One region of the Micromonospora sp. NPDC001898 genome, then DNA from elsewhere that is predicted to be linked to it. Evidence: predicted binding sites of a transcription regulator. Region 1 holds the regulator's gene; each other region holds the start of a gene.
What was found. The regulator HspR, encoded in region 1, represses chaperone genes until heat shock. The targets are predictions, from matches to a motif close to TTGAGTNNNNNNNACTCAA.
Positions count from the first base shown of each region.

Region 2: lon (endopeptidase La) is a predicted target of HspR. The motif match lies at 928-946, and genes of this name have one in related genera.
Region 3: clpB (ATP-dependent chaperone ClpB) is a predicted target of HspR. The motif match lies at 980-998, and genes of this name have one in related genera.

Region 1 covers NZ_JBIATC010000032.1:3,577-5,839, reverse strand. Annotated here, with positions in the region: gene dnaJ (molecular chaperone DnaJ) at 1-691, shown strand, start outside; gene ACFYZF_RS29520 (heat shock protein transcriptional repressor HspR) at 724-1,158, shown strand; gene ACFYZF_RS29515 (hypothetical protein) at 1,326-1,547, shown strand; gene ACFYZF_RS29510 (hypothetical protein) at 1,623-2,054, opposite strand; gene ACFYZF_RS29505 (cation:proton antiporter) at 2,235-2,263, opposite strand, start outside.
Region 2 covers NZ_JBIATC010000003.1:303,248-305,510, forward strand. Annotated here, with positions in the region: gene lon (endopeptidase La) at 1-904, opposite strand, end outside; gene ACFYZF_RS09225 (Lsr2 family protein) at 1,397-1,744, shown strand.
Region 3 covers NZ_JBIATC010000003.1:80,031-82,293, reverse strand. Annotated here, with positions in the region: gene ACFYZF_RS08380 (DivIVA domain-containing protein) at 279-677, shown strand; gene ACFYZF_RS08375 (hypothetical protein) at 674-895, shown strand; gene clpB (ATP-dependent chaperone ClpB) at 1,046-2,263, shown strand, end outside.

The DNA.
Region 1 (2,263 bases):
CCCGCTGACCCTTCGTGCGCCCGGGATCTGCGACACCTGCCACGGCAGCGGGGCGAAGCCCGGCACCCAGCCGGTGACCTGCCAGGTCTGCCACGGTGCCGGGGTGACCACCCGGAACCAGGGGTCGTTCAGCCTGTCCGAGCCGTGCCGCAACTGCCAGGGCGTGGGCACGGTCGTCGAGGAGAAGTGCCCGGAGTGCCACGGCACCGGCGGGGTCACCAAGACCCGCACGCTGAACGTCCGCTTCCCCGCCGGGGTGGCCGACGGGCAGCGGATCCGGCTGGCCGGGCGCGGCGAGCCGGGCGAGCGTGGTGGCCCGGCCGGCGACCTGTTCGTGCACGTGAAGGTCCGGCCGGACGAGCTGTTCGGGCGTACCGGGGACGACCTGACGCTGACCGTGCAGATCACCTTCCCGGAGGCCGTGTTCGGCACGGACCTGCGGGTGCCCACGCTCGACGGCACGGTGACCCTGCGGGTGCCGCCGGGCACGCCGGGCGGCCGGGTGCTGCGGGCCCGGGGCAAGGGCGTGGTACGCAGGGACGGCCAGGCCGGCGACCTGCTGGTCACGCTCGACGTGGTGGTACCGGCACGGGTGTCCGACGAGGCACGGGCGGCGCTGGAGGCGTTCGCCGAGCAGTCCCCGCCGGCCGCCCGGGAACATCTCGACGCCCGGGTGCGTCGGTTCAGTTGAGCCTGCTGGAGTGCGTACGGAGGTGAGCGGGGATGGTGGGACAGTTCACCGGCTCGGATGACCCTGCCTACGAGGCCAAGGTCCTGATGATCTCGGTGGCGGCGCGGATGGCGGGGATGCATCCGCAGACGCTGCGCCAGTACGACCGGCTCGGCCTGGTGCAGGCCGGCCGGGCGGCCGGCGGCGGTCGCCGCTACAGCGTCCGGGACGTGGTGCTGCTGCGCGAGGTGCAGCGGCTCAGCCAGGACGAGGGGGTCAACCTGGCCGGGGTCAAGCGGATCATCGGCCTGGAGCGCCTGGTGGAGCAGGCGCAGCAGCGGATCGCCCGGCTGGAGGCGGAGCTCGACGCCGCGTACCGCCGGGTGGCCGAGCTGGAGTCGCTGGCCCGGTTTCCCGGTCGGGATCTGGTGCCCACCACCCGGACGTCCACCGCACTGGTGGTCTGGCGCCCGCGCCGCGACCGCTGACCGTCCGCCACCCAGCTCCACAGCTCCGGACCGCTCCATCGGCCCGGTCCGCTTCCCGGGTATCCGGGCGCGGGCCGGGCCGTTTCCGTTAACCTGTGAATCAGGGCCTATCCGCTCAATCTGGGCCAGAAGCACCGCTGGAACCACCGCACCGGCGAGGGGGGACCATGTCGGAACCGGCCAAGAAGGTGGCGCAGCAGGCGGAGGCGCGGCTCGACCGGATTGCGAAGTCCGCCCGGGAGCAGTTCAGCAAGATCACCGAGGGCCGGTTCACCGACCGGATCAAGGAAGGTCGGTTCGCCGACCAGCTCGACCACGGCGTCGACCAGGGGCGGGCCGACGCGCGGCGCGACCAGCAACGCGAAGGGCACGGTGGATCGGCCGCCTGACGGCCGGTGCGCCGACGTGCGGGCCGGGTTCCACGGGGGAACCCGGCCCGTTCGCGTGCCCCGGATGCGTGCCGGTCAGCCGATGCGGCGGTTCTCCCGGACCAGACCGCCCTCGCACCAGTCCCGGTAGGCGAAGAGGTCCGGGCGGGCCAGCAGCACCCGGCTGTTGTGCGCCCAGTTGTGCATCAGCTCGTCGCCGGCCCGTTCTGCCTGCTCGACCAGCTTGCGGAAGCGCCGCTTGGGATGGGCACGGAAGTTCGTCCGGATGCCGTCGGCGGCGTAGATGTAGAGGCAGTGCAGCGCGAACCGGCGGGCCGGGCAGGCCGGATTCATCGCCAGCTCGAAGAGCGTCTGCACGAGGTGGTCCCCGGCGACCAGCAGGTCCCAGTCCGGGGGCATCGAGGTCAGCGGCACCGAGTCCGGTTGGTAGGCCCACGCCCGCAGTTCCGCGGGAGAGGGGTCGACGGGGTTCGTGAAGCCGCGGAACGTCGACTCCTGCACGCTCACCGGCCGACCTTCCGCTTGCGTACGCGAGGGGACCGGCCCGCCGCGGACTGGCTGCTGGGGCGAACGGTAGCCGGGGTCGCCGACCAGCGGAAGGGCTCCGCGCACGAATTCGACAACCGATGGAACGGGCCGGGTAGGCCGTACGGCCTACCCGGCCCGCATCCGGGCCGGGGTCGCGGATCAGTCGGCGCTGACCAGCGGCTCAGTGC
Region 2 (2,263 bases), on a different contig from region 1:
CGAGCACGGCCCGCGCCGCGGCCAGGTCGGTGTTGTCCTCGGTACGCGTGGTCCACGGCATCTCCAGCACCGTGTCCAGCCAGGTACGGATCCAACCCGCCTCCGGGGAGGCGTCGCTGGCCCGCTCCAGCTTGCCGACCTCGCGCAGCGCCGCCTCGCGGACCTTCTCGGGCAGCTCGGCGGACTCGACCCGGGCCCGGTAGTCGGCGGAGCCGTCCGGCTCGTCCTCGCCGAGCTCCTTGCGGATGGCGGCGAGCTGCTGGCGGAGCAGGAACTCGCGCTGGGACTTCTCCAGCCCCTCGCGGACGTCGCTGTTGATCTGCTCGGTGACCTCCTGCTCGGCCAGGTGGTCCTTCACCCAGCCGACGAGAAGCTCCAGCCGGGCGGTGGCGTCCGGAGCGGCGAGCAGTTCGGTCTTCTGCGCCAGCGTGAGCCAGGGCGCGTAGCCGGCCGCGTCGGCCAGCTCGGAGAGGTCGGTCATCCGCTCCATGGCGTCGATGACCTGCCACGCGCCGCGCTGCTGAAGCACAGACGTCATCAGGGCGCGGTACTCGCGGGCGAGGTCCCGGGCCCGGCCGGTGGGGACGGGTTCGGGCAGTTCGGTGGCCTCGACCCAGAGGGCGGCGCCGGGCCCGGGGACGCCGGAGCCGATCCGGGCCCGGGACAGCCCCCGGACCACGGCGGCCGGCTCGCCGCTGGGCAGGCGGCCCACCTTCTCGATGGTGGCGACCGTGCCGACGGGGCCGTACTCGCCGTCGATACGGGGCACGGCGAGGAGTTGCTCATCGCCGGTGGCGCGGGCCGCGTCGACGGCGGCCTGGGTGGTCGGGTCGAGGGTCACCGGAATGACCATGCCTGGCAGTAGGACGGCGTCGGTCAGTGGAAGTACCGGAAGAGTTGCCATCGAACACCTGCTATCGCGTTGGGTTGAGCCTGACTCACTCAAGTAACAGAGCGTTCCCCTTGTTCCGAAGCGTGATTCAGCCCACTCGGACGGTCACTCGGAGGCGGCCCGGCGCAGGGCCCGGACGCGGGGTCTGCCTCGCCGGCCGGGGCGTCCGACGAGGAGCGACGGCGGTCCCCGCGCCTGATCACGGCCCGGGTCGGCGCCGGCGCGATCTTCGGGAAACCGCCCGCCGCCGAAGGGAAGGCGTGGCGGATGACCACCACACCGCCGCGCCCGCCGCGGGTGTCGGAGGCGAATCGGGGGCCGCCCCGCGGCGCCTCTGGCCTGCTCAACCGCTTGAGCGGCACCGGCAAATTCCACCGGCCCAGCGGGATTCCATCCCGCGTAAACTCGACTCGCCGAATGCAGAACCGGGCATATTCTTGCGGAATTGCCAGTTGATACGTCAAACTCTTAGCACACCCCGCCCAACACAAGGAGTAATTGGCGATGGCTCGGAAAGTAATCACCGTTCTGACTGATGACCTCGACGGCGGGAAGGCGGATCGGACCGTCGAGTTCAGCCTGGACGGCGTGGCGTACACCATCGATGTCTCCGACGAGAACGCCGGCACCCTGCGCAAAGCACTCGATCCCTACATCAACGCCGGCCGGCGCATCGGTCGGGGCCCGGTCGAGACCGGCCGGACCGCCCGCCGCCCGGGAAGGGCCCCGGTCTCCGGAATGGACCGCGAGCAGAACCGGGCCATCCGGGAATGGGCCGCCAACAACGGCCACGAGATTTCCGACCGCGGGCGCATCCCGGTGTCGGTCGTCGAGGCCTACAAAAACCGCTGATCCGGCGGCGGTGCCGCGATCCGGGGGATCCCGGGTCGCGCCGTGGAGGCCGGCACCCGCTGGCCCCTTTCCGGTCGCAGTTCCTACGGCGCCGGCCGACATAGGCCGGTGCCGGTGCGAGCCGTCCCACGACCCGGCCGGTCAGCTACTTGGCCGGTCGGCGCACTCGACGGAGCAGCGGGCGGGCCGGGCCCGGCACTCCGGGCGCCCGTCGACACGTCAGTGAACGGCGCGCGGACGGGGCCGGGCCGGCACCGGCGCACCCGACACCCCCGCCCGAGGTGACGGCCCGTTCACGCGCCGACGGCTTCCGCTCTTCCTGCCGTGCCCGTCCGCCGAGATGACGGCACCTGCGCGCCGCCCGGCGTCCCCCGTCCACCGGTCCAGCCCCGCAGGCCGCCCCGCGCAGTTCGGCGTCGCGGGCACCCGCATCTCCGCGCCGGTGCTCGAACCGCGCGACGGGGTCGCCCCGGGGTGATCGGCCCCGGGCGACCCCGGATCTGCCGACGGTCGCGGCGC
Region 3 (2,263 bases), on a different contig from region 1:
GGACGCCCGGGCGAGGGCTCTGGGTTCCTGGCTCTGGTCCCGGGCACCCTGGCCGCCGCGTACGACGGGGCCTGACCGACCGACACGACGGAAGGGGCGGCCCCCCGGGGGGGGGGGGCCGGGGGGGCGGGGGGGGGGGGGGGGGGGGGGGGGGGGCGGCGGGCGGGGGGGGGGGGGGGGGGTTGGGGGCGGGGGGGGGGGGGGGGGGCCCCCCCCCCCCCCCCCCCCCGCCCCTCCCGGCATCGCACACCGAGTCGTCGAGGAAAGGACAGCCTGTGGTGTATGCACTTCTGCGATCCCTGCTCATCCGCCGGCACGCCGGGCCGTACTCGGCAGCCCACCGGCCCGCCGGTGCTGCCCGGCCCGTCGGGCACGGTCCGCGCAACCGGCCGCCGGCCGGCGCGTACCGCTCGTACCTTCCCCTGCGGCCCTGGCAGGTGCGGAGCCGGACCTTCACGCCGCGCCGGCGCGGCGCGGACCCGGTGGAGGTGGCCGAGTTCCTCGACCGGGTCGCCGCCGACCTGGCCGCCGCCTACGCGGCGCTGGCGCGCAGCCGCGAGGAGGTCGCCCGGATCAAGGCGGCGCTGCGGGAGTGGCAGTCCCGCCAGGCACCCGCCGCGCGTGACCTGGCCCGGCGGCGTCCGTGGGCCGCCGGTACGTCATCCTTCTGCCGGTGACGGCGGCCGACCTGGCCCGCGCCAAGATCCTGGCCCGCACCGCCGTCCGCTCGCTGGCCATCGTCGCCCCGGTCGATCCCGGCGAGACCACCGTCTCGACCGAGGACGACCAGGGGGTGCGCCACCGCGTGTTCTGCGACCGCCGGCTCGACGGCGGGCGGCGCTGCGTGCTGCGTGCCGACCACGAGACGCCCTGCGCCGCGCGCGTACCCCGCTGATCGGGGCTGCGCCCGCTCCTCGATCCGCCCGGTCCGGTGCGCCCGGATGCGCGCCGCAACGTGACCCAGCTCACAGCCCCAGGGTTGAGCGGAATAGGCTCAACTCTGGTTGTGTCCTTCCTAGTGGACACGCCGAATCCGGGGGAGCCCATGAACACGGAACGTCTCACCACCAAGAGCCGCGAAACCATTACCGGTGCTGTCGCGCTGGCGAACCAGCGCGGCCACGCCACCGTGGAGCCCTGGCACCTGCTGCTGTCGCTGCTGGACACCGAGGGATCGACCGCGGCGGGCCTGCTACGCGCCGCCGGCGCCGACCCCGCCGAGCTGCGCCGGGCCGCCCAACGCGCGGTCGACGGCCTGCCGGCAGCCCGGGGCTCCAGCCTCGCCGAGCCCACCCTGGCCCGCGAGTTCGTCAACGCCATCGGCGCCGGCGAGCAGATCGCCCGGCCGCTGGGCGACGAGTACACCTCGACCGAGCACCTGCTGGCCGGCCTGGCCCGGGTCGGCGGCGCGGTCGCCGGCGCGCTGAAGAACGCCGGCGCGACCGAGGAGAACCTGGTCGCCGCCTTCCCGACCGTCCGGGGCGGGGACCGGCGGGTCACCACCGCCGATCCGGAGCAGACCTATCAGGCCCTGACCAAGTACGGCGTCGACCTGACCGCCAGCGCGCGGGACGGCAAGATCGACCCGGTGATCGGCCGGGACTCCGAGATCCGCCGGGTGATCCAGGTGCTGTCCCGGCGTACCAAGAACAACCCGGTGCTGATCGGCGAGCCCGGCGTCGGCAAGACGGCGATCGTCGAGGGCCTGGCCCAGCGGATCGTGGCCGGCGACGTGCCCGAGTCGCTGCGGGGCAAGAAGCTGATCTCGCTCGACCTCGGCGCGATGGTGGCCGGCGCGCAGTACCGGGGGCAGTTCGAGGAGCGGCTGAAGTCCGTGCTGGAGGAGATCAAGAACTCCAACGGGCAGGTCATCACCTTCCTCGACGAGCTGCACACCGTCGTCGGCGCCGGCAAGGGCGAGGGCTCGATGGACGCCGGCAACATGCTCAAGCCGATGCTGGCGCGCGGCGAGCTTCGGATGGTCGGCGCGACCACCCTCGACGAGTACCGCGAGCACATCGAGAAGGACGCGGCCCTGGAGCGCCGCTTCCAGCCGGTGCTCGTCGGCGAGCCGACCATCGAGGACACCATCGGCATCCTGCGCGGCCTCAAGGAGCGCTACGAGGTGCACCACGGCGTACGGATCACCGACGCCGCCCTGGTCGCCGCCGCGTCCCTGTCCGACCGGTACATCACCGAACGGTTCCTGCCGGACAAGGCCATCGACCTGGTCGACGAGTCCGCGTCCCGGTTGCGCATGGAG